One region of the Psychrobacillus sp. FSL K6-4615 genome, then DNA from elsewhere that is predicted to be linked to it. Evidence: riboswitches for the same ligand, from Rfam matches in the RefSeq annotation. Region 1 holds a riboswitch; the other holds the start of a gene.
The links. A riboswitch is a leader RNA that binds a small molecule or an ion and turns the genes downstream of it on or off. The one in region 1 is predicted to bind FMN.
Positions count from the first base shown of each region.

Region 2: linked by a shared signal. The riboswitch ahead of ribE (riboflavin synthase) and the one ahead of MKX53_RS07290 (ECF transporter S component) in region 1 are both predicted to bind FMN.

Region 1 is NZ_JBBOYQ010000001.1:1,506,626-1,523,534, reverse strand. It holds gene MKX53_RS07315 (RecQ family ATP-dependent DNA helicase) at 1-352, opposite strand, end outside; gene MKX53_RS07310 (helix-turn-helix domain-containing protein) at 345-1,379, opposite strand; gene MKX53_RS07305 (ferredoxin) at 1,490-1,738, shown strand; gene MKX53_RS07300 (IS3 family transposase) at 2,327-3,262, opposite strand; gene MKX53_RS07295 (hypothetical protein) at 3,178-3,666, opposite strand; gene MKX53_RS07290 (ECF transporter S component) at 3,895-4,488, opposite strand; FMN riboswitch at 4,642-4,774, opposite strand; gene MKX53_RS07285 (hypothetical protein) at 5,048-6,295, opposite strand; gene sigX (RNA polymerase sigma factor SigX) at 6,288-6,824, opposite strand; gene MKX53_RS07275 (ATP-binding protein) at 6,870-8,654, opposite strand; gene MKX53_RS07270 (response regulator transcription factor) at 8,647-9,363, opposite strand; gene ccsB (c-type cytochrome biogenesis protein CcsB) at 9,535-10,719, opposite strand; gene resB (cytochrome c biogenesis protein ResB) at 10,724-12,382, opposite strand; gene resA (thiol-disulfide oxidoreductase ResA) at 12,397-12,933, opposite strand; gene MKX53_RS07250 (pseudouridine synthase) at 13,033-13,767, opposite strand; gene MKX53_RS07245 (D-alanyl-D-alanine carboxypeptidase family protein) at 13,874-14,833, opposite strand; gene scpB (SMC-Scp complex subunit ScpB) at 14,887-15,453, opposite strand; gene MKX53_RS07235 (segregation/condensation protein A) at 15,446-16,225, opposite strand; gene MKX53_RS07230 (DUF309 domain-containing protein) at 16,280-16,783, shown strand; gene MKX53_RS07225 (GNAT family N-acetyltransferase) at 16,793-16,909, opposite strand, start outside.
Region 2 is NZ_JBBOYQ010000001.1:1,345,715-1,362,623, forward strand. It holds gene MKX53_RS06345 (TAXI family TRAP transporter solute-binding subunit) at 59-1,048, shown strand; gene MKX53_RS06350 (DUF1850 domain-containing protein) at 1,120-1,635, shown strand; gene MKX53_RS06355 (TRAP transporter permease) at 1,628-3,655, shown strand; gene MKX53_RS06360 (protein adenylyltransferase SelO) at 3,940-5,409, shown strand; gene MKX53_RS06365 (YitT family protein) at 5,578-6,462, shown strand; gene MKX53_RS06370 (hypothetical protein) at 6,523-6,747, opposite strand; gene MKX53_RS06375 (SDR family NAD(P)-dependent oxidoreductase) at 6,903-7,658, shown strand; gene MKX53_RS06380 (MarR family winged helix-turn-helix transcriptional regulator) at 7,673-8,116, shown strand; FMN riboswitch at 8,268-8,399, shown strand; FMN riboswitch at 8,602-8,733, shown strand; gene ribE (riboflavin synthase) at 8,874-9,509, shown strand; partial or broken gene ribB (3,4-dihydroxy-2-butanone-4-phosphate synthase) at 9,522-10,109, shown strand; gene ribH (6,7-dimethyl-8-ribityllumazine synthase) at 10,146-10,613, shown strand; gene MKX53_RS06400 (DUF3889 domain-containing protein) at 10,672-11,001, opposite strand; gene MKX53_RS06405 (SDR family NAD(P)-dependent oxidoreductase) at 11,158-11,943, shown strand; gene MKX53_RS06410 (glycosyltransferase family 2 protein) at 12,003-13,340, opposite strand; gene MKX53_RS06415 (glycoside hydrolase family 16 protein) at 13,361-14,179, opposite strand; gene hpaB (4-hydroxyphenylacetate 3-monooxygenase, oxygenase component) at 14,432-15,880, shown strand; gene MKX53_RS06425 (LLM class flavin-dependent oxidoreductase) at 16,080-16,909, shown strand, end outside.

The DNA.
Region 1 (16,909 bases):
TTTGCAACATCTCGGGAGAAGTAAATATGAATTTATAGTCAGCTAATCGACGAATAGCCATCTCCTTCTCCTGCAAAGATAAAAAGGAATTAATAGCAATGACTCTTTTTTCTCCAAGTATTTTCAATTGTTCCACTTGATCTTGCATAAGGGACAAAAGAGGTGACACAATAACCACAGTACCTTCCATCAGATAAGCAGGTAGTTGGTAGAGAAGTGATTTCCCCATTCCTGTAGGAAGTATTGCGATAACATCTTTTTTTTCTATTATTTGTTCAATTATTTCTTGTTGACCAGCACGAAAAGTAGCATGGCCAAATCTGTTCTGAAGAATTTCATTTAATTTATCCATGAATTTGTTCTCCCTTTGTTAGTGCTAAACGTACTTGAAAATAAGTTAGTTCGGGTATTCTATTTTTTATCACAGTAAGCTTTTTCGTATGCAACTCTTTGGATAAATGAAGAATCTTTTCAACTTGCTCACTCGATATAAATGCCGAAACAGAGAAATTTTTATCGGATGAAACTATTTCAATTACATGATCTTCTATTGTGTTAATCTTTAACTTTCTTATTCTAGCTATTTCCTCCATTGTATACCCTTTTTCAAAAAGGCTATTCGTTTTAAAAGCAGAATCTGTGAGAGGAGTGTCTAGATGAATACCTTTTGCTAAAGAAAACAACAAAGGACTAGTATTTATATCAATATTGTCCAATATATTATGTAAGCACTCTAAGAAATTTATCTTTGCGTTCATATCAGTTAAATCATAGTAACGAGACAATTGTTCCCAAGTCAAACCAGTTTTGTTATATCCACTAAGTCGATAAACAAATAATGTCCTGTGTAAATCATTTAACAAAGGACTTTCAAGCAATCGGAATATCTCTTGCTTTATATCATTACTCAAGTTAAATTCACGAAAGTTATGTTGGATGAGGAAGTCTTTGACGAAATTCTGAATAGCCATATCCTTTTGGTTTGGCACAAATTTTTTCTCTTTTGCTTGGAACTGGGACAAAGTTTGGATCACTAAGTCTAATCTTTTCCAAAATAATTGTTCCCTGCCTCTGTATTCCCAGCCATTGAATAGAAACTCTTTACCTTCCCCTACTGTAGCTATTCCTTTTTCTGTAATATAGACGAGTGATTCCTCTACCTGAATTAGTTCACGGTTATGCAACTCATTAATTCCAATATCATAGTCTTCCTTCGATAATTGTGGAAGAATAGAGAAAAAAGCATGAAGTTGAAAATATGTCACATCTTGAATAGTTTGTCCTGATTTTTTACCTTTTAATAAATAATAAGGAGCATTCTCAGAACGTTGTCCGGATAACTTATGTATAATAAATAGTAATATTTGATGAAAATGCATAGGAATACCTCTCTTTTCTGAAGTATTTTGGTTGAAATATAGGGAAAACATCTTTAGAATGAATACGATAGCATATTCGTGTTAGTAGTTATAAAGGAGAGAATATAATAATGGCAAAATATACAATTGTAGATAAAGATACATGTATAGCGTGCGGAGCATGTGGAGCCGCTGCCCCAGATATTTATGACTATGATGATGAAGGTATTGCCTTCGTTATTTTAGATAATAACATGGGTACAACAGAAGTTCCAGAAGAACTAATGGAAGATATGGAAGACGCTTTTGAAGGCTGTCCTACTGATTCTATTAAAGTCGCAGATGAATCATTCGAAGGCGACGCACTGAAATACGAATAGTATATGGAATGGTGGTTGTGACTTTGTCATAATCACCATTTTTCATTCTAATAATATCAGACAAATAGACGCTAGGTCGGTCAATATCCGTTTCAATTGTTTTCGCATGGCTTTGGACAGACTTATTACTATCGTTTGACTGTCTCACCCTTCTACAACATTTAGAAACAGGTAAGGGCGTTTTTAGATAACTAGAGATAAGATACTTTCTTATTCTTAGAGGTGATGGATGACAGTCTAAGTACGCGACATCCTGTCGCAACGACTGCCTGACCCGCATCGTGCGAGCCCGAAGATGCAATTTCGTTCACTCGTTTGCTTCTTTGTTTTTTGGCAACACTTACTATTACTCTTTATTTCCACTAATGTACGTGAAATCTACCTTCTTCATCTATCAATGGAGAAAAATAACATTTAATTCAAAAGTGAATACAAATAACTTTTCCATTTCTAAGATTTTACCACTCTTGTGACTTAAGCGATAAGCTATGTTAAATGTTCTTGTTGGGTACTACTCGTTTATTTGATTGTAGCGCAAGGCGGCGACTCCAGCGGGTAGTGATATGAACCCCAAAAGTTGTACTCTTATTATGCCGCTTTTTCATAGTTTAAGCGATACTCAATGGGGCTCATCCCATTGAGTTTTTGTTTGATGCGTAGCGTATTGTAATATTCAATATAGGTTTCTATTTCTTGCGTCGCTTCTTCTAAAGAGCGAAATGAATTTCGATAGATACATTCATTTTTTAAAATACCAAAAAAACCTTCCATTAAGGCATTATCTAAACAGTTTCCTTTGCGTGACATACTTTGTGACATGTTATAAGGTTTTATCAACTGTTGAAAACGCGGGATTTGATACAGCCAGCCTTGATCCGAATGGATCAATACTTGATCTTGAAGAGATAAATTTGCCCGTTTGATCGCATTTCCAAAAGAATCTTGTATTAGGCCAAAGTTCGGGTTTTGTGTAATAGAATAACCGACAATCTCCCGGTTAAACACATCTAAAAAGGCGGATAAATAAAGTTTATTGCCGGCTACTTTAAATTCTGTTACATCTGTTAGCCATACTTGATTTGGTTTTTCTGTCTCGAAATGACGATTGATTTTATTATTCGCAATCTGACCAACCTCGCCACGGTACGAACGATATTTCTTTGCCTTTTGAACACCATGTAAACCAAGGTCATTCATTAAACGGCGTACCGTTTTATGATTAATAAAAAATCCTTCTTTGCGTAAGGCTAAAACAATTCGACGATACCCGTACAACTCTTTGTGTTGGTAGAATATACGTTCAATCGCTTCTTTTATCGTTGCGTATTTATCTGCCTTCTCTAAGTTCTTCTTATGATAATAGTAAGTTGCTTTTTTTACTTCAGAAACATGTAATAAAATTTGTAGAGGAAATTCATGCCTTAATTCATCAATCACTCTTACTTTCTCTTTGGTTGGGACTTCTTTTTTTCTTGAACTAAGGCATCTAACTTTTTTAAATAAGCATTCTCTGCTCTTAAGTATTCAAGTTCTTCTTGTAATTTTCCGATGTCTGTCATACCTTGTTTCGGCTGCTTTTTCTTCATATCACGACGCTCCCTTTTCAAATAATAGAGCGTCCATTCCTCTTCTGACATGTATTGATGCATCCACTTCCAGATGGTTGCACGACTGGGAATGTTAAAACGACCAGCTACTTTTGAATAAGGTTCAGCTGTCTCTATCATATGTTGTATTACGTGTATTTTAAAAGATTCCTCATAACCTTTACAAGCAGGAGCCATTAATCCTTCCATTCCATGAAATCGATAGATTTCTATCCAACTACTAATAACCATCTTATCGACACCCAGGTCGCGAGCGATTTTTCTTAATGGCATTCCTTTCTCAAAAAAGGCATCAATTACTTCTGCTTTTTTTATGTTCATAACGTGCACCCCCAAGTTAGTTTTAAGTCCAACATTTTGGGTGCACATCATAGCTTGAGCTGAAGACCCCGCGGAAGCGCAGCGAACGAGGAGGCTGAAGCCAAGCCCGCGGAAAGCGTCCGCCTGAAGCGAAAATCAGTATTATCATTCTTTCTTTTCAGCTCCATGAACCAAGTATATTTTCTTTTTAAAAAAAGTTGTTCCTCCTAGTGGAGAAACAACTTTTTGTTAATTTGTATTAGGTTTCATATATGAACTAGTTACTTTATCAAGCAATGGCTTCATTCGTTTGAATAAAACAATCATCACGATCGTTACTAATATACCTTTAATAAGATTAAATGGTAATATACCAAAAATGATCGTATTAAACAAAGCAGTGCCTGTTTCCATAGGGAAATTTAAGAAATAAGCGTACATTGGTAAAAATACATAATAATTTAGTACACTCATCCCAATAGCCATAGAGACTGTACCTGCTCCGAGTCCTGCCATAATGCCTTTGGACGAAGTAACTTTGCGATAAATCAAATACACAGGTGCGATAAACAAGATACTAGTTACAAAGTTAGCCATATGACCAACAGGTACACCAGTTGGACTTCCTGCAAATAACCAATCTAGTACATTTTTTAAAAATGCGACTAAAATTCCTGCAACTGGTCCCATTGTGATTGCAGCGATTAATGCTGGTATATCACTAAAGTCCACCTTTAAATAAGCCGGTAAAACCGGTAATGGAAATGCAAGTAGCATTAAAACAAAAGAAATACTACTCAGCATTGCGACTGCAATAAGCATTCGCGTTTTGCCTTTTAACATAAATCCTCTCTCCTTTTGCGATTCACTCCACAAGAAGAAAGGTTCAGAACGTTTGCATACTTAAAAAATCCCTCGAACTTATAGAAGTTCAAGGGAGAAACAAGGTACACTTTAATAAGCGTATCCGTATAAGCATACGAAAAACGACTGCACCTTCACCTTCTCCCATCCAGACTATACTGTCGGCTTTGGAATTTAACCAAATCAACCTGTTAAGGTTCGCGGGCTGAAGAAATAAATTTCTAATACCGCCGGTCGGGAATTGCACCCTGCCCCGAAGATGAATCAATATTTTGTTGTCCTCCAAGAATATATCTTGAATTAATAACATTTTATCAAATTAAAACAATATATGCAACAGACCTGTTTGCAACTGAGAATACTAGGCAAATTTATGTTATGGGCGATAATAAAAATTTAAGGGCTGTCTCGGATCGCTTATGGGCTGGGCTATCCTCAAGTTTTCTACTAGCAGGATCGTTAATTATAGGTATAGGCCATCACATATATCTTAAAACAAAAATGCCAAGCTTAAGTTAATAAGCATTGGCATTTTTTATTATTGAATTGTTTGCATAGTAAAACCATTTGGCCCCACTGGAACTGGAAGTGGACTAGAAAAATCTATTTCATTCCATTTTTCTTGTACGATATTCTCTAATCGGATAGTTTGATTGAAGCTTGCAGCTGTAAGCGAGAAAGCTTCTATCAAACGAGATGCATCACTTTCATTTAGTGATTCCAAATCTAAAGGCTCATCAAAATGTACAACAAGTCCCTTATCTTCCTTAACTGAATAAGTTACATCATTCGGAATAACAGAAGTATAAATTTCATTTTCAGGATTTTTCATCCCCTGCAATGCTTCTAATAGTGTATTGAAAGTTTTATTGAAGTTTGGTGTTAAATAGGTCACCTGATTAAAAGCCTTATATGCAAAATAATTTACCTTCTGCTCTGTGCCAGTTAACACCAAAGGTTCATCTATAGTCCCTACTTGATCCCATTCGATTGGGGATCCATCTTCATTTACTCTTAAGAACGAATCAAAATCGGTAAAGACCTCATTGATTGAAGAGATGTATGGTACAGCTGTTCCAGGTGCAGAATCGTAACCATGATCTGCTGGTAAGTAATGTTTTAATATTTTACCTTCTGCTCTAAAGTAGCCTTTGTAAGGATGATATTCTTGGAAACCAAGAGAAGTTTCGTCAATCTCCAGAGCATACTGATTATATAATTCTAAGCTACTAGGTTCCATATTTGGAAAATCCGCTTCTATTTTCTCTTGAGGAATGACAATCGTGATTGGTACAGTGAGCGCATTTTCTAATAGAGTAAAATGAAATACCGTTCCATCACCTAAATCCTGCTCATAAACAGAAGTAAAAGTCCGATCAAATGGAGCTATTTCTACATTAGAAGCTAACTTTTCAGACATAGTTGTCATACCAACAGATTCTTCTTCTTTAGCATCCATAGAGGATTCCTCTGGTACTTCTAGAGTTCTCATTTGATCGTCTGCTGTGGTCGATTCTTCGACAGTATCAGCTGTGGAACTCTCATTGTTATTTATATAGGAAGAGACGAGTACGGTTAATAATAATACAGATGCTACAGAAATGATAAATGGTAGCCATTTGTTCATAGACACCTGTATTCGTTTACGTTGCTCAAATTTCTCTTGCGTTTCTATTTTTGACTTAAGCTGCTGGTAAACTTCTTCTTTTGAGCGCTTATCTGTAAACTTGGGCATCTTTTTTAATAGTTCATCTAATTCACGGTCTTCTGCTTTTTTCTCACTCATGATGAACATCTGCCTCCTTTTGCTTATCAGATAATCGCTCACGAAGTGCTTTTATTGCACGATGTTGCGTTGTCTTCACTTTCCCTTCGGACCAATTTAAGATTTCCGATGTTTCTGCAATCGAAAGCTCCTGGAAATACCGCATTATAATAACCATTTTCTGATCTCCCGTACAATCATCCAACGCAACTAATAATGTTCTCATCTCATCATTGAGCTGCACTAAATCTTCCGGTAGCATATCTGAAGATGCAAGTTGCATCGTTTCCCAGTCAAATGAGTCAAATAATCTCTTTTTCCGGACAGCTTGTTTTCTAAAATGGTCAATTGCTATGTTTTTGGCTATTGAGAATAACCATGTTTTTTCTGAACTTTTCCCCTCGAAGCTACTATAAGCTCTGAGTACTCGTACATATACTTCTTGGACCAAGTCTTCCGCAGTTTGTCTATTTTTCACCAAATATATGAGAAACTGAAAAACATCTTGATGATAGGTATCATACAAGCGGTGGAAAACGGAGTCATTCATATGCTCCCCCCGTTCTATCAATTAGTCGTTTCAAGTAAGTATTTGTTACACAGCTTCTATTGGCAATTTAATGATAAAGGATGTTCCTATCCCTATTTCGCTTTCCGCTGATAACACACCATCATGTCGTTCTACTATGTTTTTAGCAATAGCCAATCCTAAGCCTGTGCCACTTTTTCCCCTTGTTCTGGCTTTATCTGCTTTATAAAAACGTTCAAATACATATGGAAGATCTTCTTTCGGAATCCCATACCCTGTGTCGATAACCTTTATAACGAACTGTGCGTCTGTCCTACTCAATTGCACGGTAACAGAACCATTTTCTGGAGTATGTCTAAGTGCATTATCGATTAAATTGGTTAGTACTTGCTCCATACGATCCTCATCTAGATGCATGGATAAGTTTTCTGTCAGGTTATGTTCAAAGTACAAGCCAATATCTTTTTCTTTAGCAGCCTGGTCAAATTTTTGCGTAATTCTTTCAATTGTCGGAATGACTAGAACGTTCTCTTTATATATACTAAGATATCCTGACTCTAAGCGTGCTAAATCTAACAATTCGGTTACTAATCTTCCCATTCGCTTAGATTCATCATATATAATACGCATCATTTCATTTTTGTCTTCTTCCGTGGTCACTACATTATCGATTATTGCTTCTGAATACCCATGAAGCATCGAAATAGGAGTTCTTAACTCATGTGAAACGTTCGCGATAAAATCTGATCTCATTTTATCTAAACGATGTTGTTCCGTCATATCACGAAGCACGATTACTGCTCCTCGAACGACATTTCCACTAGAATATAAAAGGCTTATAGATGCTGCAAAATAGGATCCTTTAATCTCTAATTCTTCGTCAAACTCTTCTTTTACTTCAAACACATATTCCAATAAGTGCTGGAGCTCAGCAGGAAGTTTAGAATCTTCTGTTGCTTCCAAACTTTTATACCACTTATCCAATAGAAGATCTGCCTGAGGGTTTTTAACTTGAACTTCAAATTTTGTATCAAAAGTAATAACAGCATCCGTCATAGACGTTAATATACTTGCTAATTGTTCCTTTTCTTGGTTAATCACTTCTACATGATGCTTCAATTGTTTACCCATCTGGTTAAAGGCGATTCCTAGTTCACCTATTTCATCTTTTTGAAGATACGGAACTTTTGTTTCAAAATTACCTTGTGCCAACTGGATTGCTGCTTCTCTCATAGATCTTAGTGGTAATGTAATTCGTGAAGTTAAAAAGAATGTGAACATCGTAGTTAAAAGTAAGGCGATAAATCCAGATAAGAAAACAATTTTCGTAGTACTATTTGTCGTTTTACTGACAACCTCTAAACTTTGATAGATAAAAACAGCACCATGGATATTTTTATTGGATTCTAAAGGTGCGGCTAAAATAATATAATCTTCCATCCGATCCTCACTATTTATAGCGGGCATTAGCATTTTTTTGACGATTGGTTCATTAGATGTATATATTTTAGATAAGTCCTTATCATCCAATATCTTTTCCTGTACTACCTCTTTGTTGAGGCCCTCATGGATAGACAAAAAAATGGACTCAGAATTACGTACAATTAGAGTATTCGTTTCTGTACCTAATATATCTCGGATTATTTCAAACGAATCTTCTACATTTTCATGTTGCTCAACTATTTTCCCTATGGTCACTGCTTCTTTGCGAAGGGTGTCCTCTGCTTGTTCTGTATGGAAATCTCCTAAAAATTCAAGTAATAAAACGGTTACAATAAATAACACAAATAAGACGAGAAGCAATATGGTTCCCCATAGCTTCCCGACAACACTATTCCAAAGTCTATTCATTTATAACCTCAAATTTATACCCAACACCCCATACAGTTACAATCATTTTAGCAGACTTTTCGGAAACTCTGTTTAACTTTTCACGCAACCGTTTTACGTGAGTGTCAACTGTTCTTAAATCACCGAAGAAATCATAATGCCAAACTTCTTTTAATAATTGCTCGCGATCAAATACTTTGTCTGGTGCTTTTGCTAAGAAGTAAAGTAATTCATATTCCTTAGGAGTTAAACCTACCTCTACACCATCTGCAGTTACTCTATGAGCATCATGATCTATTGTAAGGTGTGGAAAAACTACTATTTCTTTAGAAATAGACGATCCCTGTGAAGGTGCAAATGCAGTAGAACGTTTTAACAAAGCTTTTACTCGTAACACTACTTCTCTAGGGCTAAACGGTTTCACTATATAATCGTCTGCTCCTAGTTCAAAACCTTCTACGCGATTAGCTTCTTCCCCTTTAGCTGTCAATAATATAATAGGAGTTTCTTTATGAACACGTAGTTCTGTCATCACTTCTATACCATCTTTTTCAGGCATCATTATATCTAAAAGGATACAATTATAATCATATTCTAAGGCTAACTTTAATGCGACTTCCCCATTTTCAGCTTCTTCTACTTCGTAACCTTCTCGCTCTAAATACATTTTCAAAAGACGACGAATACGTTCTTCATCCTCAACTACTAGAAGTTTAATTGTTTCAGACATAGTTTTATCAAACCTTTCTATCAACATCTACTTTACATTGTACAATTACTGTATCCAAAATGAAAGAAAAGCCCTTCCCCCCTTGTTATATAAAGAGTAAAGAGCTTTCCACAAGTACACACATTCTGTTTCGTTTCAGTCTAGTTAGCATTTATAAAAGCTTACACTTTTTTAAGCGTAGGAATGTAATCCTGCTAAAATTAGATTTACTGCAATCAAGTTAAACATAATTATGATGAATCCGATTAAAGCGATCCAGGCAGACTTCTTACCTTCCCAACCTTTTGATAAGCGAAGATGTAAGAACACTGCATAAAATAAGAAAGTGATAAGTGCCCATACTTCTTTTGGATCCCAGCCCCAGAAACGCGACCACGCTTCATGTGCCCATATCATAGCAAATATTAAGGCCCCAAGTGTAAACACAGGGAATCCAATTAATACGGAACGATACCCAATTTCATCCATCAATTGAGAATTAGACTTTTTCGTAAGTGGTTGTAATACAGTTGCAAGACGCTTACGTAATATTAAACGAAGTAATAAATAGATTACAGAACCGATTAGAATCGACCATACCACAGTAGTTAATTTTTTAGCATTTACTAGTGGTGGCATTTCAATAAGTGGATCTAATGCACCTTCTGTAATCGCTACTGACTCATTCATACCAAAAAGCGCTGGCATTGTATACTCAATATTATGCTCTGTTTCATCTTTACTTATATACGAGTACTCTGCACTGTAATCCGCAAGTGAAAATGACAGCGTGGAAACAACAAATCCTACAACAAGTACTAAAACATACATAACTGCCTCAATCCAAAAGCGTTCTTTGGATTTTTTTGTCAGGTCAATATTTTTCAACAAGTATATAAATCCTGCTACTGCACTTATTGCTAAAATTGCCTCACCCATTGCGGCAGTAATTACATGAATAGTCAGCCAGTAACTTTTCAAAGCTGGTATTAAAGGTGTAATTTCTGTTGGGAACATGCTTGCATAAGCAATGATTAACACGGCAATAGGTAAAGCAAACAATCCTAGAGCAGGTGTTTTATATATAAAGTATATAAGAATAAATGCTCCTACAACCATCATCCCAAATGCAGTAGTAAATTCAAATAGATTACTTACAGGAGCATGTCCTGCAGCAATCCATCTAGTGATAAAATAACCAATATTAGCGATAAATCCTAAAATGGTAACGGTAATCGCTAATTTTCCCCATCTATCAAAGGACTTGGTAGTTTGAGTATTTGAAGATTTTACTGCTCCTCCAAATAAAAACGTAGCAATAAGATATGCTACAAAAGCTATAAATAATAATGTACTACTTAAGGATGCCATATCCATTATGTTAAACTCCTTCCACTTTATCCACTTTTTCTTCTAAAGAATCTATATCTTGCTGATCTAGATATTTTGGAAGATGAGCTACATCTGTAACCTTGTCCAAATCTCTCTTAACACTCAACCAGTTTTTGTTTGTATGCGCGGCAATAACCGTTTGTCCATCTTCTAATAACTGAATCCAAATTCGACGGTGATTCCAGTACGCCCCTTGTGCTACACCAATCATGAAGATAAGGCCTCCAAGTGCAAGAAGTGGAAGTGTTAAATCCTTACGAACTGTTAAACCAGATACGTCTCTTGTCTCGACACTTTGGAATGCAATTTTATGTTGGTTTTCGCCTAAAGGTTCTACTGTCTCTTTAATCATGACAAAACTTGTTTCCCCTTTAGGAAATTCAGGGCTATACATTTTGATTAGAAATGCTGGGTTATTAGGAAGCGGTGATTGAGATTGCGGAACCCCTTCTTCAAATCCAGTAAAATCTGCATAATAGTCCATTACTTCAACTTTATAACCATCATTTAGTTCATAAATGGGTTGTGGATCAGCTAGATCGATTGTAAATTCTCCAAAAGATTGTTGTGTTTGTTTATCCTGTAACTGGAAAGTCATCGTTGCTAACTCATCCAATCGGAAGTCCATTTGGAACACCGAAAAGTTATCGAATTTAATTGGTTTATTTACTTGAATAGAAGCTTCTTTTTCAAATGTTAAATCCTCTGTATGACCTGCAACAGCGCCTTCAGGACCCTTATACAAAGCTACATCTGTTTGATAGTTCTTTGCAATTGTACCCACTCGATCAATCGCTTCACCATAAACTTCTTTGGATTCTTCTTTCGAGTATGTCTCATAAATAAATTCTTTACTCTCTAAAAAGTATCCATGGGTTTCAGGTACATAAAGTGTTTCTCCTTCACGTAACCACATCGTTTCATCCACATAGAAACCAGGAAGTGCACGTAGCATTACACCAAAAAGGAATATGATAAGTCCTAAATGGTTTACGTATGGCCCCCAACGTGAAAACCGTCCACGTTCAGCCAATATAGCATTACCTTCACGTTTCACATTGTACTTAAGCTCTTTAAGCTTTTCTTCTGCTTTAAGTAGAGACTCTTCTGAAACATCAGCTTTACCAATACCATAAACACGTTGTCGTTTTAAGAAACTGATATGCCTTTTTGTCTTTTGTTTTTTTAGAGATTTATATAGTGGTATGACTCTGTCTAAACTTGCGATAACTAAGGAAATCCCTAGCATACCTACCAATCCCTGGAACCACCAAGAGCTATATAAGTCCGATAAGCCAAGCTGATAATATAGCGTTCCAAATGTACCATAAATTCGCTCATAATATGCTGCTATATCCGTTTCATTTGTTGCAGGCACATAAAATACTTGTGGAAGTATCGTTCCAATCGCGGCTGCAACTAAAATAGCAACAATTATCCACATACCTACTTTTACACTGGAAAAGAAATTCCATACTTTATCAATTATCGTCTTATTATACGTTTGAGACCGTCTTGCAGATCCTTCATAGCGCATATCTACAATTTTTTTTTCTTTTGTCTCATCATTTAATGGACGACCACAGCTCTCACATAATTCTGTACCAGCTGGATTCACGTTTCCACATGTACAAACTATCTTGTCCATTTTTAAAGACTCCTTCATGAAGGTTTAATTTGATCCATAAAATTCGCAATATCTTCTTCAGTCATTTCGCCTTTTATAATTTTTTCAATTTTACCTTCGGGATTGACCAAAAATGTTGTTGGTAGTGGATCAATATTATATGATTCCATTACACTTTTATTGCGATCAATTGCTATAGGGAAAGTTAAACCATATCGATTTAAAAAGCTATTTACCTTAAGATCTGATTCACCAATATTGATGGCTAGTGTTTGAACACCTTTATCAGTAAATTCTGCGTATTGGTTGTCCATTGCTGGCATCTCTTTTGCACAAGGCTTACACCATGTACCCCAGAAATTCAAAAACACGCCTTGTCCTTTATAATCAGACAAACGTCTTTCCGTACCATCCATATCTACTAAAACAAAGTCCGGAGCTTTATCTCCTACTTGCAATACAGCATTTTTTTCTTTATTTAGGTTGGAGTATACGGTAAAAACTATAGCTACGACGAGTACTGCTAATATAGCCGTTCTCATATAAAATCTTTGCTTTTTAGATTGAGCCAATTTGCTAACCTCCATTTCCAAGCATAATCATGAATAATTATAACAAAATTTACAATTTAAAAGAGCCTTACTTATGAAGGCTTTGTGAACACTCAAAATTTATTTACCTATTTTTCCCGTCTCTGCTAACACTCTCATTTTCTTCACTTCATGATTAGTCAATTCTCTCCACTCGCCAGCATTTAAGCCATGAAGCCCTAAGAAACCAAATTGTTCTCTTTTTAGCTTTTGAACAGGAAAACCTATTGCATCGAACATTCTACGTACTTGACGGTTTTTCCCTTCATGTATAGTGATCTCTACAATTGATTTATCCGCTTTACGCTCAGAGGATAATAACTTAACTCTAGCAGGAGCTGTTTTCCCGTCTTCTAAAACGATTCCACGCTCTAATGGACGTAATTGTTCCTTCAAAGGTATCCCTTTTATACGAGCTACATATGTTTTATCTACTTTATATTTTGGATGTGTAAGCGCATATGAAAAATCGCCATCATTCGTTAAAAGTAGCACTCCTGACGTTTCATAGTCCAGTCTTCCAACAGGATACAAACGTTCTTTTACATTAGGTAATAAGTCCGTCACTGTTTTTCTGCCTTTATCATCTGATACTGCAGAAATCACTCCACGAGGTTTATAAAGTAGATAGTATACTTTTTGCTCTTTTTCTAATTTTACCCCTTCTACTTCCACTACATCATTGTCAGATACTTTTAACCCTTGTTCCGTGACTACTTTACCATTCACTTTCACTTTTCCTTGCGTAATCATTTCTTCTGCTTTTCTTCTTGATGCCACACCTGCATGTGCGAGCACTTTTTGTAATCTTTCCAACACATTCACCTCGTCCATTCTATCCAATTCATATGACTGAATTATGTCATACTTTGGGGGAAATTAAAAGAAGACAGTCTTTTATAATAACTGTCTTCTTTATAATTTATTTAATTTTCTTTACTTCAAATTTTAATGCGACCTCATTATTTATCGTAACATTCCAAAGATAAGGTTTTTTCTCTGAAGATTTACGTGGAATGATTAACACATTTTTGGCTTCCTCTTGTTCTTCTTTTTTTAGTAAAAGGAAATAATCTTTCTTAACTTCTATAACCTGTTTATCCAACAAGCGATACTTTCCTTTTTCTACAACTTTCACATTGTCATATGACTGAAAAACATTTGTCGCAAGAGAAGAGTGCGTATTCCAATCATTCGAATGGTTTAATGTTACAACGATCACTTTTTTTCCATCGTCTTCAAAATAAGTCACAAGTGTTCTCCCAGCTACTTTTGTATAACCTGTTTTTCCGGCAATAGCAAATTTATTGTAGTGTAATAATTTGTGCTTATTTCTCCATGAGACAGATTTTTCCTTTGGTTTATAAGTTTTAGCAGAAGCAATTTTTGTAAATGCTTCATTTTGCATTGCCAAGCGAAACATATTAGCCATATCTAATGCAGAAGCATAGTGTTCTTCATGATGAAGTCCTGAAGGATTAGTAAAATGAGAATTTTCTAACCCAGCCAACTGTATCTTTTCATTCATCAACTTAGTAAAACCATCTATTGAGCCACCTGTATGCTCAGCAAGCGCATAAGCTGCATCATTTCCTGAATGTAACAGCAATCCATACAATAAGGATTCCACCGTCCAAACCTCTCCTGCTTGTAGATATAGGGAGGATCCCTCTTGAGTTGCCGCAGCGTTGGAGATGGTTATCTCATCATCTAGCGGAACATTATCCAACACCGTTAAAGCAGTCCATACTTTAGTTAGACTCGCAATAGGTAGCTCTGCGTTAGCATTGCTCCCTTCTAATAATCTTCCCGTACTTGCATCAATAACAACATAAGAAGATGAAGCCTTTGCCTCATTCACATTCCACAAAAGAAACAGCAACAAAAATAATCCTAATTTTTTATAAATGAACCATACTCCTCATTCAATTATTTCTACCCTTCAAATGTCTCTTGAAATTTTGTCATAAACAAATCTGTGTCTTCCATTTCATCAACAGATAAGTCTTCTGGAAGCGGTGGAAGTGCTTTAATATCTTCTAATCCAAAGTACTGTAGAAATTCATTGGTCGTTCCATATAAAATAGCTCGACCCGTCCCATCTGCCCTACCTACCTCTTGTATAAGACCTTTAGCAGAAAGAGTATGAATTGGTCGCTCAGACTTAACTCCCCGAATTTCCTCCATTTCCACTCTTGTAATAGGTTGCTTATAAGCAATAATAGCTAGCACCTCAAGAGATGCCTGTGACAATGACTGCGGTGTAGGATTTTCTACTAGTTTTTGAATAATTTCTATATTTTGTTGTTTTGTTACTAACTGATAAGTTCCTGCTAATTGCTTTATCTCAATACCTCTACTGCTATTCACTTTGTATTCTTGCATCATTTCATGGAGTATTTCTTCAATTTCCCCTTCTTTGGAACTTGTTAAAAATGCTAATTGTTTTTTAGTTAGCCCATCCTCACCACTTACAAATAATAGGCTTTCTAAATTACTCATCAATTTCATCTTGGAATTCACTTTCGATATCTCCCTTTCGCAACTGTACAAACAAATCATCAAAATTACTTTTTTGCTCCACTGAAATAATCTGGCGTTTCATCAATTCCAGTAGGGACAAAAAAGTAGTGACAATCGTTTGTTTATCTCTAGTTGGAAACAAATCATAAAATGATAGTTTCCCTCCACCTTTTCTTAATACGTCAATGACATTTTTCATCTGAGCTTTAATGGATATATCTTGCTTACTTACTCTCGTATTAAGAGGTGCGTTTAGTTGTTTCCTACGTAACATTTTTTGAAAAGCACCAAGCATATCGTACACATTAGCGTCTAGTTCGAGTAATTCTATTTGTTTACTAGTTTGGTATTCACTTAAATCGGTTGGTGGTCTAGAATAATAGAGTGAACGGGTTTCCTCCATCTCATGCAAGTTTTCTGCCGCTTCTTTATACTTCTTATATTCTATTAATCTTTGTACGAGTTCATCCCTAGGATCTGCTAAATCCACATCGAAAGCATCGTCCATATCATCGTCTTGGTGAATCGGTAATAACATTTTACTTTTAATAGATAGTAAGGTTGCTGCCATTACTAAGTATTCACTGGCTTCATTGAGTTCTAGTACTCGCATGGCGTGAACATGATCCATATACTGTTCTGTGATTTCTGCCATTTTAATATCGTATATATCTATTTCCAAACGATTTATTAAATGTAATAATAAATCTAGAGGGCCTTCAAACGCATCTGTTTTTACTTCATAAGACATAAAACTCCACCTAATATCGATTTTTAACATTATTATAGAGGAAAGGTGATTGCATTGCACCCTACATTTCATACTAGTTTTGTGTCATTTCTAAAACATTTCAATGAAACCTTCGATTATTTTGAGTGTCATGAGTTATTGGAAGACTATTGGAAGGAAGTTTCCCCAAGACATAAAAAACACGCATTGACTGCTTTAATCTTGTTAGCAACTTCTATGTATCACTGGCGTCGCGGGAATTTTAGTGGAGCGATTAAAACGATGAAAACAAGTTTAAAAAGAATGGATGAAACAAAGAACTCTCCTTTCTTTGAGAACATCAACTACCAAAAGTTAACAGAAAATATGAATCTCGCACTTGAATTAATGACTAGTAGTCAAGACTTCCAAACATTCTACATTGAGGTAACCAATTCTTCTTTACAAACGTTAGTTAATAACCTCGATTTAGAAATGAACGATGATTTACATTTTCTTATTCATAAACATATGCTTCGAGATCGTTCTGAAATACTGGAGGAACGGGATAGAGAGAAAAAAAAGAGAGATGACTTATAAGGTTCCAAGTCATTCTCCTTCTTTTTTTGTTTGGCATTTAGTATAAAATGATTCAACATCCTCCGATGGCTTTATAGAAGTTGTTTGTAGGACAGTTGGCAGTTTTAGCAACATTTCTTTTCCAAG
Region 2 (16,909 bases), 160 kb from region 1:
AAGTTGTATGTTAAAATTATTCTGTACATTGGGAATATTTATAAGAGGGGGAAATTGTATGAAGAAAAAACAATTTAAGTTGTTAAGCATTCTAAGTATTTTAGTTTTATTAATACTTGCAGCATGTGGCTCAAATGAGGAAGGTTCATCTGCAGATGGAGATTCTAGTAAAACAAAAGATGAATTTAAGTTTTTAAGTTTGTTAACCGGTGGGGTTCAAGGAACGTACTATCCACTTGGAGGAACTTTTGCTGATCTGATCAGTAAAGAAACTGGTATTAAAACAACAGCAGAGGTTTCACAAGCATCAGCTGCTAATATGACAGCTTTAAAAGAAGGTACAGCAGAAATAGCCTTTACTCAAACGGACATTGCTTACTATGCAACAGAAGGTGAGTTAATGTTTAAAGATAACGCAGTTGATACAATCTCTGCACTTGGTGCTCTTTATCCAGAAACTGTTCAATTAGTAACTACAGATAAGACTGGGATTAAGACATTTGCAGATTTAAAAGGTAAGAAAATTTCTGTAGGAGCACCTGGATCAGGAACATATGCAAATGCAGAACAATTACTTGAAATTCATGGGTTAACAATGGATGATATTGAACCACAGAATTTAGATTTTGGAGAATCACAAGATAGTTTACAAGCTGGTCAAATCGATGCAGCGTTTATTACGGCTGGTACTCCAACTGGTGCTGTAGAAGCATTAAATGCAGTTTCAAATGTAGTAATCGTTCCAGTTGATGATGCTAAAGCAGATGAGCTTATCGAAAAATATCCGTATTATGCTAAAGACATAGTTCCATCAGGTACTTATGGCTTAACTCAAGAAGTACCAACAGTTTCAGTATTAGCAATGCTAGCTGTAACTAACGAGCTTCCAGAAGATTTAGTGTATGAAATGACAAAAGCGATCTATGATAATGCTGGTAGCATTACACATCCAAAAGGGCAGTTCATTAAGCCCGAAACAGGACTTGATGGTATTGGTATCAAAATTCACCCAGGTGCACAAAAGTACTTTGATGAAGTAAATAAATAAAACTAAATGCTTGGGGGCATGTTGCGTTTGCTTACATGTCCCTTTTTAATTGAAGGAATGGTGGAGAAAAAATGAGATCACTTAAGATGCTGGGAATAATAATCCTCATATGTGTAGTGAGTATTTCATTCTTCTATCCATTTCAACAAGTATTTATTTTTACGGAAACAAGAAGTGATAATCCTAATTTTTATTATATAAGGGTTGAAGATGAACAAGAATTCCAAGTTAAATTCACACATTCTATACATAAAAGCAATGTAATAGAACTATATAAGATTACAAAAGATGCTAGAATTCAGCTATTGTCGATGGTGTATGAAGATCTAGGAATCGGAATGCCAGGATATGCGGAGGAAGGGCAAGCATTAGAAGTAAAGGATGGAATATACAAACTTTCTTTTGATGACAAAGTTATCCCTTCTTTTACACTTCTAGTTGCTAATATTGACATGGATTTAATATTTCAATATAGACAAAGAGATTATAACTTAAAAAAATTATTAGAACGAAGTAAATCTTATGAATTCAAAATAAAAAATATATCGCTATATGAACAATGGAAAGGAGTTAGGTTGAATGACTGAAAAAAAAGTAAAGCCGAATAACGATTCTACAGAAACAGAATCCTTTAAGCAATTGTCAGAAGAAGAGCAACAAGCCATTTTACAGAAATATGATCCTGAATCTAATACAAGATCTGTAGATGGTATTATGAAAAAGGTAATTTTCTTCGGATTATTAGCATTTTCTATATTTCAGCTATATACAGCTATACAAGGCCAATTTACGGCTTACATTCAACGATCCATACACTTAGGGTTTGCATTATCGCTTATTTTCTTAATGTTCCCAGCTATGAAAAAATCAATTAGAAATAGAAAAATTCCAATTTATGATTATCTTCTTTCCTTACTATCTATTGGAGTAGGTCTCTACTGGCCGATTATGTATAATGAATTAGTGTTCCGAGTTGGGACAATGACCAATTTAGATTTTATCGTAGGTGCGTTAGCAATTCTATTAACTTTAGAAGCGGCTCGTCGGACTGTCGGGGTACCTATTACAATAATCGCTACTGTTTTCTTAGTTTACGCGTTTTTCGGACCGTATTTCCCTGGTTTCTTGGCACACAGAGGGCAAGATTTAAGCAGCTTAATCCATCTTATGTTCTTTACAACGGATGGGATATTAGGTACGCCGATTAGTGTATCTGCTACATTTATATTTGTTTTCCTATTATTTGGTTCATTCCTTGTAAAAACAGGAGTTGGACAATATTTTAATGACCTTGCTGTAACACTTGCAGGTCGTTTAACAGGAGGACCTGCAAAAGTTGCTATTTTCTCGAGTGCATTACAGGGTACTATTTCGGGAAGTTCTGTAGCTAATGTTGTAACTTCTGGTTCCTACACGATCCCAATGATGAAGAAGCTTGGATATCGGAAGGAATTTGCTGGAGGAGTAGAAGCAGCGGCCTCTACTGGTGGACAATTAATGCCTCCAATTATGGGAGCAGCGGCATTCCTTATGGTAGAGTTCATTGGTGGAATAACGTATTGGGAAATTGCCAAAGCAGCAGCAATACCAGCAGTTTTATATTTTGCAGGTATTTGGATCATGACACATTTTGAAGCAAAGCGTGTTGGATTAAAAGGTATGTCTAAAGAAGAGATGCCAGACCGAAAAGAAGTATTGAAAAAGTTATATTTATTAATACCGATTGTAACAATTATCGTCTTAATGTTTATAGGTGTACCAACGATGCAAGCAGCATTATGGGGTATCGTTGCAGCAGTAGTATTTAGTGCTATTGATAAAGAAACTAGAATGAATTTTAAAGATATAATAGATGCCTTAGTGGATGGAGCGAGAACTGCATTAGCAGTCGCAGCTGCCACAGCCGCAGCTGGTATTATTGTTGGAGTAGTTGTAAAAACCGGATTAGGCTTAAGTTTAGCGAATGGTCTAATTTCTGCATCGGGTGGAAATATTTTCTTAACACTATTCTTTACGATGCTAGCATCTATTGTTTTAGGTATGGGTTCTCCAACGACTGCCAATTATGTGATTACATCAACAATAGCTGCACCAGCTATTATTACTTTATTGATGCTTGATATGCCTGCAGGAGCAACAGTTCCTTTAGTTGTCGCTTTATCAGCACATTTATTCGTATTCTACTTCGGAATAATAGCAGATATTACACCACCGGTTGCACTTGCAGCGTTTGCAGCAGCAGGTGTATCTGGTGGAGATCCAATCAAAACAGGAGTAGTAGCTGCTAAATTAGCAATAGCTGCATTTATCATTCCTTATATGATCATATTCTCCCCAGCTCTCTTAATGATAGATACGTCATTTGGGGAAGTTATATGGGTCGTCTTTACGGCAATTATAGGGATGATGTCAATTGGAGCTGGGATGATTGGTTATTGGTATCGCAAAGTAACGTGGGTAGAAAGAATAATTGCTATCGGCGCGGGATTACTATTAATATATCCAGAAAACTTTTCAGATATTGCTGGATTAATAATCTTTGTTATTCTACTTGTTATTCAATTAATGACAAAAGAAAAGAAAAATACGGAAGTTTTAGCACACTAGCACACTAGGAAACTACCAAATCAATATTAATGTTAAAAACACGAGCTGATTTTAGCTCGTGTTTTTAAATACTCTAGAAATGGAGTGAAAAGGAAATCATCCATAATTAGCCTGTCATTAAAGGCAGTGTGATATTCGACTATGTGAAGTTTTTAATTACGCAGGTAATATCTTTTTTTGAACAAAATGTAAAGGCGAGGGAAGCGTATCTGTAGCATGTAAGGGTATAATAATGAATAATAAGTAACTAGTATTGCTTTTTTAACTCAAGAAAGGAAGATTCGATGAAGGAAGAGAATTTAAATATAGGATGGAACTTGGAAAATACGTATACCGAACTTCCAGAATTACTGTATACAGCTATTAATGTAAATCCTGTTAGTAATCCTAAACTGGTTATATTAAACGATGCGGTGGCAACATCTCTTGGGCTAAATTTGAAAGAGCTAGAAAATACTCATGGTGTTGAGGTACTTGCTGGTAATAAGGTGATTGAGGGCGGTATACCTTTAGCTCAGGCTTATGCTGGTCATCAATTTGGAAATTTTACCATATTAGGTGATGGAAGAGCACTATTGCTTGGTGAACAAATAACTCCGTCGGGGGAGCTAGTAGACGTACAATTGAAAGGCTCTGGTAGAACACCATATTCTCGTGGGGGAGACGGTCGAGCGGGCCTCGGGCCGATGTTACGTGAATATATTATTAGTGAATCGATGCATGCTCTAGGAATTCCAACAACCAGAAGCTTATCAGTAGTTACTACCGGAGAGAGTATTATGCGAGAAACTGTTCAACCGGGTGCAGTGATGACACGTATTGCTGCAAGTCATTTACGTGTAGGTACTTTTCAATTCGCTGCAAAATGGGGCACATTCGAAGATCTTAAAGCTTTAGCGGATTATGCAATAGAAAGACATTACCCAATTTTATTGGCTAATGAAAATCGCTATCTTGCATTCCTTAAAGAAGTGATTGAACGCCAAGCGGCATTGATAGCAAAATGGCAACTTGTCGGTTTTATACATGGAGTGATGAACACAGATAATATGACGATAAGCGGAGAGACAATCGATTATGGACCTTGTGCTTTTATGGATATATATAATCAGAAAACAGTATTTAGTTCCATTGATAGACAAGGTCGTTATGCTTATGAAAATCAGCCAAATATAGCCGCATGGAACTTAGCGAGATTGGCAGAAAGTTTATTGCCTCTTATTCACGAAGATCCGGATGAAGCTGTGCAGCAAGCGCAAGAAGCGATGGCGGCCTACCCTGTAACTTATGAAAATTATTGGTTAACAGGAATGGGGAATAAGCTAGGGATTTTTAATATAGAAAAAGAGGATATTTCCCTAATCGAAAACCTTCTTGAACTTATGGAGAAATACGAAGTAGATTATACAAATACATTCCGATTATTGACTCTTGATAAAGTGGAAGAAACTGAATTATTCGGTAAAAATGGATTTGAACAATGGTATGAAAAATGGAAAACTAGACTTGAAAATCAACAGGTGTCAGAAGAATTTATAAAGCAACTAATGCAGAAAAGTAATCCAGTAGTTATTCCGAGAAATCATCGAGTAGAAGAAGCGCTTGATGCAGCAGTGAATAATGAGGACTATAGTGTATTAAACAATTTGCTAAGTGTAATTTCACATCCTTATGATTACAAGGCAGACTATATGGATTATACTACTCTTCCTCCTGATACTTCAGGACCGTACAAAACGTTTTGCGGTACTTAATCCAAAGGAAAGAAAAGTCTGTGAACCTTAAAAGTTTACGGGCTTTTCTCACTTACAGGAGAGGATAAATATCAAAAACTGAAATGTATTACGTTATGCAGATTTAATCTTGTAACTCAGTCTTTTTTTCTTTAAAATTAATAGTAATCATATTTGTTTAATCTTTTTATGAATAAGGGAGTCTTAGAAATTATGCAGAAAAATAAAGTAGCGGATAAAGTCCGTAGAATAATTTTAATCGTCATAGGAGCAGCTATAGCTGGTTATGCACTGGAAGCAGTTTTAATACCAAACTCAGTTATTGATGGCGGCGTAACAGGTGTTAGTATCATGGGAACATATTTGTTTAATATACCACTTGGACTTTTACTCTTTATATTAAATATACCGTTTGTATATATTGGTTATAAACAAGTGGGGAGAACCTTTGCAATAATGAGTATCATTGGTATAGCATCCCTATCTATTTCAACAGTTTTAATGCATCAAATTGAGCCGATTCTGAGTGCAAAAGATCCACTATTAGTAGTAATATCTGGAGGGGTAATGCTAGGTATTGGTATTGGTGTGGTATTACGTAACGGTGGTGCACTTGATGGTGCAGAAGTTCTAGCGGTTCTAGTATCTCGAAAAGTACCATTTTCAGTAGGAGATATAATCTTATTTATTAATGCGTTTATTTTTCTAGGTGCTGGTTTTATATATGGCTTAGAAGGAGCACTCTATTCAGCTACTACTTATTACATAGCTAAAATAGTAATTGATGTTATTCAAGTTGGACTTGAAAGTTCCAAATCAGTTCGTATAGTTAGTAAAGAATCAGAGGAAATTGGGTCTGCAATACAAGATCGTTTAGGACGTGGTGTAACGTACTCCAGTGGCCGCGGAGGTTTCTCCAATGAAACTATGGATATTGTCACATGTGTAATCACTCGCATGGAAGAAAATAAGTTAATAACAATTATTAAAGAATTGGATCCTGGTGCTTTTATTGTGATCACAGATGTGGCAGAAGTAAGAGGCGGTACGTTCAAAAAACGAGATATTCACTAAAATATAAATACCCGTTAGATGAGTATATACGCTCATTTAACGGGTATTATTGTTTTAAAGTTATTTTCGTTTCTTCTTCCCGAGATCTTTTACAGAAGTTTTGCTTTTATCTACCACTTTTTCAAATTCTACCTGAACCTGAATACCATTTTCTTCTGTTTCCTGTACATTAATTACTTTACCTTTTCTACCTTTGATTTTAAGATCATCATCGATGGAAGGGATATCTCTTAATACTTGAGTTAAAATAACCATATTTTTCTCCATAAAATGAACTGCAAACATTTCCATTTCCCCTTACTTTATAATTTAGAATCTATGTATTTTATGATTATTTAAAAGTTATAGAACTTTAAAATAGATAAACCATATTAGTTTATTGTTAAATTGTTTAGTGTTAAACTAAATTAGAAATCATTAGAGAAAAAGGAGTGTTAAAGATGAGTAAACTTCAAGATAAAGTTGTAATCATTACTGGTGGTGCTGGTGGAATTGGATTTGGGATGGCAAAAGCAATGGCTAAAGAAGGCGCAATCGTTGCAATTGTAGATGTGAATGAGGAGACAGGTAAAGCAAGTGAGAAATTACTACAAGAAATTTCCCCAAGATCAATGTTTTTAAAAGCAGATCTTATGGATCGCGAAAACTTACCAAATATCATTAAAACAATAGTTGATAACTATGGTAAGTTGGATGTACTTGTAAATAATGCACATGCATCAAAACAATTAATGATTGAGAATATTACACAAGCGGATCTTGATCTATCATTTGGGACTGGATTCTATCCAACATTCTATTTAATGCAGGCTGCACTGCCTTACTTAAAAGAAACAAAAGGAAATATTATTAACTTTGCTTCAGGGGCAGGATTGGCTGGTCATGAAACTCAAGGAGCATATGCTGCTGCTAAAGAAGCAATTCGTGGGATATCACGTGTCGCTGCAAACGAATGGGGTCGTTTTGGTATTAATGTGAATATTATCAGTCCAGTTGCTAACTCAGAGGGAGTACAAGCATGGGCAAAAGCTCAACCTGAATATTATAAAGCAGTACTAAGTAAAATACCGATGGGTCGTTTCGGTGAAGTAGAAGAGGATATTGGACGTGTAGCAGTATTTTTAGCTAGTGAGGATTCAAGATATATTACAGGTCAAACGATGATGGTTGATGGTGGATCCATCATGTTGCGTTAATAGAAGGAATTAGTATGGAGAAAACAAATTTATTTAAATTGATTCATGCAACTGAAATAATCTCAAACGAAAATATAGTTAAATTCTCTTCTAAATTTGAATTTCCAGTAGGAATATCTGCAATTTTGGTACTAGCTCAATTACGTGCAAATGGTCCGGTAATGCAAAGTGGTTTAGCAGAGACCTTAGGGTATACAAAAGGAGCAATCACAAATATTTCTAGCAAGCTAGTGAAGTTTGAATTAGCGGAACGACTGTATAGTGAAGAAGATCGCCGGACGATCCATCTTCAGATTACAGAAAAAGGGCGATCTGCTTTAATGGAAGCACAAAAGATTGGCGAAGAAATATTTGTGGAGTTATTTGAAGAGTTGACTGTGGAAGAATTAGATCAGTATTTGTACATACAGCAAAAAGTATTAAACAGTATGAAAAATAAAAGATTGTCATCATCATGATCTAATTATTTTTTAGAGAAAAGTTAGCTAAGACCCTCAACATAAGAGGTTCTTAGCTTTTTATGTTTTTCAAAATCCTTTTGTATAATGTAAAAGTACTCAACTCCTTGCAATTAAGATATGAAATTGTTATGCTAAGAACAATTTTATAACATTCCTTCGGGGTCGGGTGAAATTCCCAATCGACAGTAAGAGAGAAATCTCAAAGCCTGTGAGCCGTAAAACGCATGATTTGGTGAGAATCCAAAGCCGACAGTTAAAGTCTGGATGGGAGAAGGAGAAAGTTGCCTATTTGGAGGTTTTTTAGTTATGCTAAAAAAGGAACAAAAGGCTTATTAAAGTATGACTTCTCTCGCATCCATAAATTTGGGTGCGTTTTTTAATGTCTAGCTATAGCGTTTGTCGGTGCCAACAAATCTGGGTAAGTCAGTTTGTTGGGACATGATCCCGCGAGCATAGGCGCTTCTACTTTTTAAAATTGAATAACTATCCTTCGGGGTCGGGTGAAATTCCCAATCGACAGTAAGAGAGAAATCTCAAAGCCTGTGAGCCGTAAAACGCATGATTTGGTGAAAATCCAAAGCCGACAGTTATAGTCTGGATGGGAGAAGGAGTAGTTCAATGCTTTTTGAGAGAAAAACACAAAAGGCTTATTTGAATCTACCTAATTTCCCTCCGACACTTATGTGTACGGAGGTTTTTGTTTGAAGTAGGCTTTAGATTCCATCTAAAAGTACTTACTAATAAGGAGGATACGATGTTTACAGGAATTGTTGAAGAGCTTGGCACCATTAAGAACGTACAAACATCTGCTAGCAGTATGCAACTTATTATCCGAGCAAAACGAATTTTAGAGGACATCAAATTAGGTGATAGTATTGCAGTGAATGGTATCTGTTTAACAGTAATCGCATTTTCAAGATTTGAATTTACAGTGGACGTTATGCCAGAGACGTTTTATGCAACTACAACAAAATTATTAAATAGCAGTTCAGTTGTCAATTTAGAAAGAGCATTAGCGGCAAACGGTCGATTCGGTGGACATTTCGTTACAGGACATGTGGATGGTGTGGGTACCATATTGAAAAAGCGCCATGCAGCAAATGCAGTGTATATCGATATTATAGTACCAGAAGAGGCAAGTCACTTTTGTATTCCAAAGGGGTCTATAACGATTGATGGAACAAGTTTAACTATTTTTGCTATAAATAAGTCGACGGTAACAGTTTCATTAATTCCCCACACAAATAAGGAAACAGTTCTAGGCATGAAAAAAGCGGGTGAACTCGTTAATATCGAAGGTGACATGCTAGGGAAGTATGTGCATCAATTTAGTACAAAGAAAAGTGAATCGACTATCACCCAGGACTTTTTACAGCAGAACGGTTTTTAAGGAGAAATTAGCATGCTAAATACGATAGAAGAAGCAATTACAGATTTAACACAAGGAAAGCTTATTATTTTAGTAGATGATGAAAACCGTGAAAATGAAGGTGATTTCCTTTGCTTAGCAGAATTTGCAACACCAGAAAACATCAATTTCATGGCTAAGTATGGTCGAGGATTGATTTGTATGCCTATTCATGAAGAAATCGCAGAGGTATTGCAATTACATCCGATGGTTTCTAATAATACAGATTCTCATCAAACTGCATTTACTGTGTCGATTGATCATGAAAACACTTCAACGGGCATAAGTGCGTTTGATCGATCAGAGACGATGTTACAAGTCATTAAGCCACAAGCAAAGGCACAACAGTTTAAACGACCAGGACATGTCTTTCCGCTAATCGCAAAGCCAGGTGGTGTACTGGAAAGACGAGGTCATACGGAAGCTGCAGTTGACCTTGCCATGCTTTGTGCATCAGCTAAATCAGGTGTAATTTGCGAAATAATGAACGATGATGGTTCAATGGCACGCTTACCAGATTTACTGGAACTTGCCAAACAATATCAATTAAAGATTGTCACAATCGAAGAACTATCAAGGTATTTAATAAATATTAAAGCTAGCTGAGGAGAGAATAAGATGGTAAAAACAATCGAAGCAAATTTAATCGGAACAGATTTGAAAGTAGGTATTGTTGTCGGACGTTTTAATGATTTCATCAATGCAAAACTAGTTGACGGTGCAATAGATGGGTTAAAACGTCATGGTGTCGTTGAAGAAAGTATTGAAGTTGCTTGGGTTCCTGGTGTGTTTGAAGTACCATTTATTGCAAAAAAAATGGCGGATTCCCAAAAATACGATGCAATCATTGGTCTTGGTACAGTAATCAGAGGTTCAACGACACACTATGATTATGTTTGCAACGAAGCAGCAAAAGGAATTGCACAAGTAGGTTTACAAACTGGAGTACCAGTTATTTTTGGTATCGTCACTACAGAATCTATAGAACAAGCTATTGAACGGGCAGGTACAAAGGTTGGAAACAAAGGATACGATGCAGCCGTCTCTGCAATTGAGATGGCAAATCTGTTAAAGGTCATGTCGTGATAATTGACTTACTTAATATCTAGAAATGACTTAGAAACAAGAGGAAAAGTATAAACAATTAATCTGAAACTTCATGGATTTGAACATGGATCAATTCATTAGTATCAGTAAAATATTCAATTTTAACAGAGACTCCAAATTCTTTATCACTCTCTTTTAACCTTAGACGGAACTTTTCAATGGTAGAATTTTCTTTCGGTTCACTTCCTTCATAAAGGTAGTCAATTATACTTGCATGGGGAAATTTGGATTGAGTTTCTTTTACAGCAACTTGTCCCCATTTAGCATAGGCAGGGGTTTCCTGATGAGTAGGAGCGGTTTTAGGTATATATGTTGTTAATGTCTGCATAGAAGCTATAATGGTAAGTTCGATAACTAGTTTTTGCATAATTCATCACTTCTCCTTTCCTTTAGAATGTGTCATTCAAAAGAAATCATTCTATCGTTATTTTGATTCCTAATGAGGAGAGCAATAATTCTGACAAAATATAAAATTGTAATATAATGAAAGAAGAACATGATTTGAATTAGAGGGGGTAACATAATGGAATTAGGATTAGCAGGAAAAGTAGCAATCGTTACGGGCTCAAGTAAAGGGATAGGTTTACAAACAGCTTTACAATTAGTGCAAGAAGGGGCTAAGGTAACTCTTTGTGCTCGAGGAGAAGAACAATTAAAAGAGGCTGCGGCATTTATTAATAGTGAAACAGGGGTACAAGTACTTATTGTTCCTGCGGATATTACCAAAGAAGAAGCATGCAAAGAAATTATTCAAAAAACAGTAGATCATTATGGACGTATTGATATTTTAGTTAATAATGCTGGTACTTCTTCTGCAAACCCTTTTGAATCAGTGGAAACAGATTTGTGGCAAACAGATTTAGATTTAAAATTATTTGGAGCTATACATACGTCAAAAGCTGCAATACCCTATATGAGAAAAGTGGGCGGAGGAGCAATTGTAAACGTAACAGCAGTATTAGGAAAAACACCTCCTGCTAGTTCGCTGCCAACAACTGTTAGTCGAGCAGCTGGAATGGCATTGACTAAAGCGATGAGCAAAGATTTGGGAAAAGATAATATCCGAGTTAATACAGTATGTATTGGCCTTATTAGAAGCAACCAAATCGAATTGAAGTGGAAAAAAGAAGCTCCAGAACTTACTTGGGAAGAATATTCTAAAAATGTAGTTGGTCCAACGATTCCACTTCAGCGAATTGGTGAAACTTTAGAAGCAGCAAATGTCATTACTTTTTTAGTGTCAGATGCCGCGTCTTATGTAACGGGAACATCTGTTAATATTGATGGTGGATCTGGTGGGACGCTTTAAATAAAAAAAGAACCCGAATGGGAACCCCTATAGGGCCATTCGGGTTTAATGAAGATAGGTCATCTTACAGGTTCCAATTCGGAGTAGATGACAGATCCGTTTCTTTGGAGTTTATGCCAATTATGGCGATTACCGAAAATATAAAGGATGGATCCATAAAAGAAGAAAAAGGTATCCAGCAAGCGATAAGTTACAGACTCCCAAATAGTAAATAATATAATTTTTAACCACTGCTTAGAAGAAAAGGTATAACCAAAATGTCCAGCGCGTTGAACCGCTACTAATCTTAAAATGAATTCACTAGACCATGCAGTAATAAGCAATACAATGGTAAATGGAGATACATTCCCTAAATATAAGGTAATTGGTAATATAAAAATTGTGATTATCCCTAAAATGCTAAGTACAATGGATTCGAATAATAAAAAAAAGGAGAACCTTTTACTTAGTTTGGTAAAAAAATCTTTTTTATATAGATTAATACAATCTAGAAAACCTTTTTGCCAACGAACTCGCTGATGTAATAGAGATTTGAAATCTTCAGGAACTTCTGTATAGCAAACTGCCTCAGGAACAAATATCATCTTTTCACCGAGTTTCCGCTCATGAATAAATTTATGAAGTCTAAAAGTAATTTCCATATCCTCTCCTAGCGTATCTTTAAAACCACCAATTTGTTGTAGGATAGATAGACGAAAAGCTCCGAATGCCCCAGATACCACTCCTAATACATTTAACTTTGCTTGTGTTACTTTCCGTACATAAAAAGAAGATAAATAACCAGATAATTGATACTTGATAATCCAATTTTTCCCGTAAAAATTATTACCTCTTCTATTTATTACTTGTCCCACTTGTACCATACCACCAGCAGCAATCACTTTTGGATCAGAGAATGATTCATTAATTCTAGTAAGACTATCACTTTCTAATATGGAGTCGGCATCAAGGGTAATTACAATTTCTCCAGTTGCAATGGAGATACCGGCATTAAGGGCAGCCGACTTACCACCGTTTAGTTGATCGATTACGTAAATTTGTGGGAAATTTTTACTTTGAAAGAGTCTAGAAAAATTTATGGATGAATTATCTAAGGTTATTTCTTTTTCTACTATTAATAGATCAAGTAGCTCATGTAAAACATTCATCGTATTATCGGTTGACCCATCATTTATAAATATAGCTTCTTTGTTATCGTAGTTTAACCTTTTCCAACTTTCTAGACATTGTAAGAGAACGAGCGCCTCATTAAATGCAGGGATTAACACAGTAATTTTTTTCTCTTTATTTGAAATGTAGGGTGCTTTTTTAACTTTTAAGGATCTATATATATATTTTAATTGTAATAAGAGATAAAGTACGAAGATTGCTGTAAATAAAAAAGACCAATAACTCAATTTGTTCCAACTTTCTAATATTAATTATTTTTTGAATAAATTCGGACGTAATCTACTTCCATATATGAGGGGAATTTCGTTTCTTTGTCTGGGTCCCCAACCCAAACACCGCCGACTGTAACGTTCATTAATAAGTACATGCTTGTATTGGCAAAATTCTTGATCTTGAATCTTTCAATTTCATCGATCGAAAAAATTATTTCCTCTTTAGTCCAATCTAGCGTATATAAATGCCATTGACTTCCATTTATATTGGTAACTTGATATTCACGTTTACCTGGTCCTGAATGACCGACATGCCAAATTTCGTTAGGAAGTTGACCCAACATCTCCACTATATCGATTTCAGGGAAGGCAGCATGGTTTGTTGGTAGTAGCCAAATCGCAGGTAATAACCCTTGTCCCACTGGTAGTTTTGCACGTATCTCAAATTTTCCATAAAGCTGTTCGTGGAGTCCTTGAGTAGTTACTGCACCTGAACGGTAGGGATAACTTTGAAATGGTTTATTATCAACTTGTAATTTTAAAGTGCCTGAGGAGCTAGAAACTTGTTCCGGTAAATAATGATGCTTACGACCATGATCCTTATAACCTGAATTTAGTTTGTTCCATTTCTTACTCGACACTTCTAAATCATCAAACTCATCTTGAAATGTTAGAGTCCAACCTTGTTTTGCATAATATTCATATTTTGGTATGTCCTCCGTTGAGAAATCCTCTTTGGATACTTGTATCAATTGATTTTCAACAGAGTCTTGACTCGGGGGATTTGTATATTGCTCGCTACAGCCATATAAACAAATAACAAATATAAGAATTAAGTATTTAATAGACCTCACTTCCTTCTTCTAGGTGAAGTATATTCATAAATAAGGAAATTTATTCCACTAAACAATAATTTTTTTTGGATGATTTGCACAGTAAAAGAAGAAGAGAATAGATTTAAATAGGAAGTATGAGGATTTCCTTTTTATAAGTGGAGACAGGCCAATTGATATTATCCTTTTATCTTTCAGAACTGATCCGTCACACCTCAGCTTCAGTAGAATAATATAGTGCTATGAACAACCTAATACAGTAGGGGTGAGAGTATGCCGGCTATAACGGGGAGACAGTATATTGAACGGATTGATGAGCTAAAAACGGATATTTGGATAGAGGGGAAACGTGTAACAGGTAACATTTCGGAGCACCCTGCATTTAAAGGAATTATTAAGAGTCAGGCTGCATTATATGAACTTCAGCATCATAAAGACTTAAAGGATATTTTAACGTATCTATCTCCAACAACTAAAAATAGGGTTGGTATTTCATATTTACAACCAAAGACGAAGGAAGATTTAGTAACAAGACGTACAATGATTCAGCAATGGGCTAGAAGTAACAACGGGTTAATGGGGAGAAGTCCAGATTATATGAACACTGTTTTAATGGCTCTAGCTTCATCCGTGCATCTGTTGCAGGATCAAAAAAACTGTTTCCCAGAAAACCTGCAATCATTTTATGAATACGCAAGAGAAAAAGATATTTCTATGACCCATACATTTATAGAGCCACAAGTAAATCGGACTCAACTGTATATAGAACGTTCGAAAGAGCCAATTGCTGCAAAAATTGTAGATAAAAACGAGCATGGTATTATTATAAAAGGGGCACGACTTCTTGCGACACAAGGTGGAATAACGGATGAGCTTTTAGTTATTTCTGCAAATGGGAAGGAAGAGGATGGAAATGGTTTCGCATTTTCAATACCTAGTAATACAACAGGGTTAAGGTTCATATGTAGAGAATCATTTGTTGGAGGTGATTCGTCTTTTAACTATCCATTAAGTTCAAGGTTTGAAGAAATGGATAGTATTGTTGTATTTGATAACGTATTAGTTCCTTGGGAACGTGTATTTTTTTATGATAATGTTCCTATCTCCAATATTTTTATGCGATCGAATTCTTTCTTGCCTTTTACACTTCATCAAGTAGTATCTAGGCAAATTGTGAAAACCGAATTCATATTAGGAATAGTCCACTCTATTATTGAAACTATTAATATTGGGGAATACCAACATGTGCAAGAAAAAGTCTCCGAAATAATTATTGCTTTGGAAACGATGAAAGCACTAGTGATTAAATCAGAAGTAGAAGCCAAAATAGACAAAGGTGGATGGATGCAGCCAGATCGGTCGACATTACAAATTGCTATGAATGTATATCCTCGCGTATATCCGCGTTTTACAGAAATTATTCAACTATTAGGTGCCAGTGGATTAATGTCTATTCCAACAGGAAATACTTTTCAATCACCTGTAGGAAATGAATTAAATCATTACTTACAATCTCGTGAAAATACGGGTGAGGATCGTGTCCAACTTTTCCGCTTAGCGTGGGACTTAACGATGAGTTCTTTTGGTACTCGGCAAACGTTATACGAACGTTTCTTCTTCGGAGATCCTGTTAGACTAGCTAGTCAGCTATACTTCTCTTATGACGCAGATGAATATATGCAACGAGTGAAAGATTTTCTCGATTTGTCAAAGGAACATTAAGGGAAATGGAAGCTATAAATCACGGTGAAATATCAAAAAATAATTGTATAGAGCCAACCCCATCCTTCATCTTAGATGGGGTTTTTGTATGTCTTCTATACAAATAGTTTATAAGACTTATCAAGCAGATACCTTGAAGTAATAGTAACTTGATTCTATTATCTAATGGAGACGTTATATAATGAAGGGAAGTAAATATATGAATAAAAGACTTCAACCTGTTCCTGTATCAGTTTTGGATTTAGTGGCAGTAAAGGAAGGCCAAACAAACAAAGAGGCTTTTGAGGATATGGTTAGCCTAGCGCAACACGTAGAAAAGATTGGTTACAGTCGATACTGGCTAACAGAACATCATAATTCACCGAATGTTGTTAGTTCAGCAACTTCCATTCTAATCGGCCATGTGTTGGAAAAAACCGAAACGATTAAAGTAGGATCAGGTGGAATTATGTTACCAAATCATGCACCTCTTGTAGTTGCAGAGCAGTTTGGGACACTGGAAAATATCTATCCAAATAGACTAGATTTAGGACTTGGTCGTGCACCTGGTACAGACATGCAAACAGCTCGTGCGCTCCGCAGGACTACACAGGAAACTGCTTTTTCTTTTCCACAGGACGTGGTAGAATTGCAAAATTACTTTAAATCGCTAGATAACCAAGGAGCTATTCGCGCATTTCCGGGAGTCGGTGCCAATGTACCAATATATATTCTAGGTTCAAGTACTTCAAGCGCACAATTAGCTGCTCGTTTAGGACTACCGTATGCATTTGCTGCACATTTTGCTCCTCAGCAGTTGGAACATGCAATACAAATTTACCGAAATCAGTTTGTTCCTTCAGAGTATCTATCTGAACCTTATGTGATTGTTTGTGTAAATGTAATAGGAGCAGAAACCGATGAAGAAGCGAAACTGCTTTCTACTACTAGTGATCGATTTTATTTAAATGTGGTGTCTGGTAAAAAGAGCTTATTACAGCCGCCAGTGGAAAGCTTGAATGGTGTGTGGAATCATTTAGAGGAAAGTGC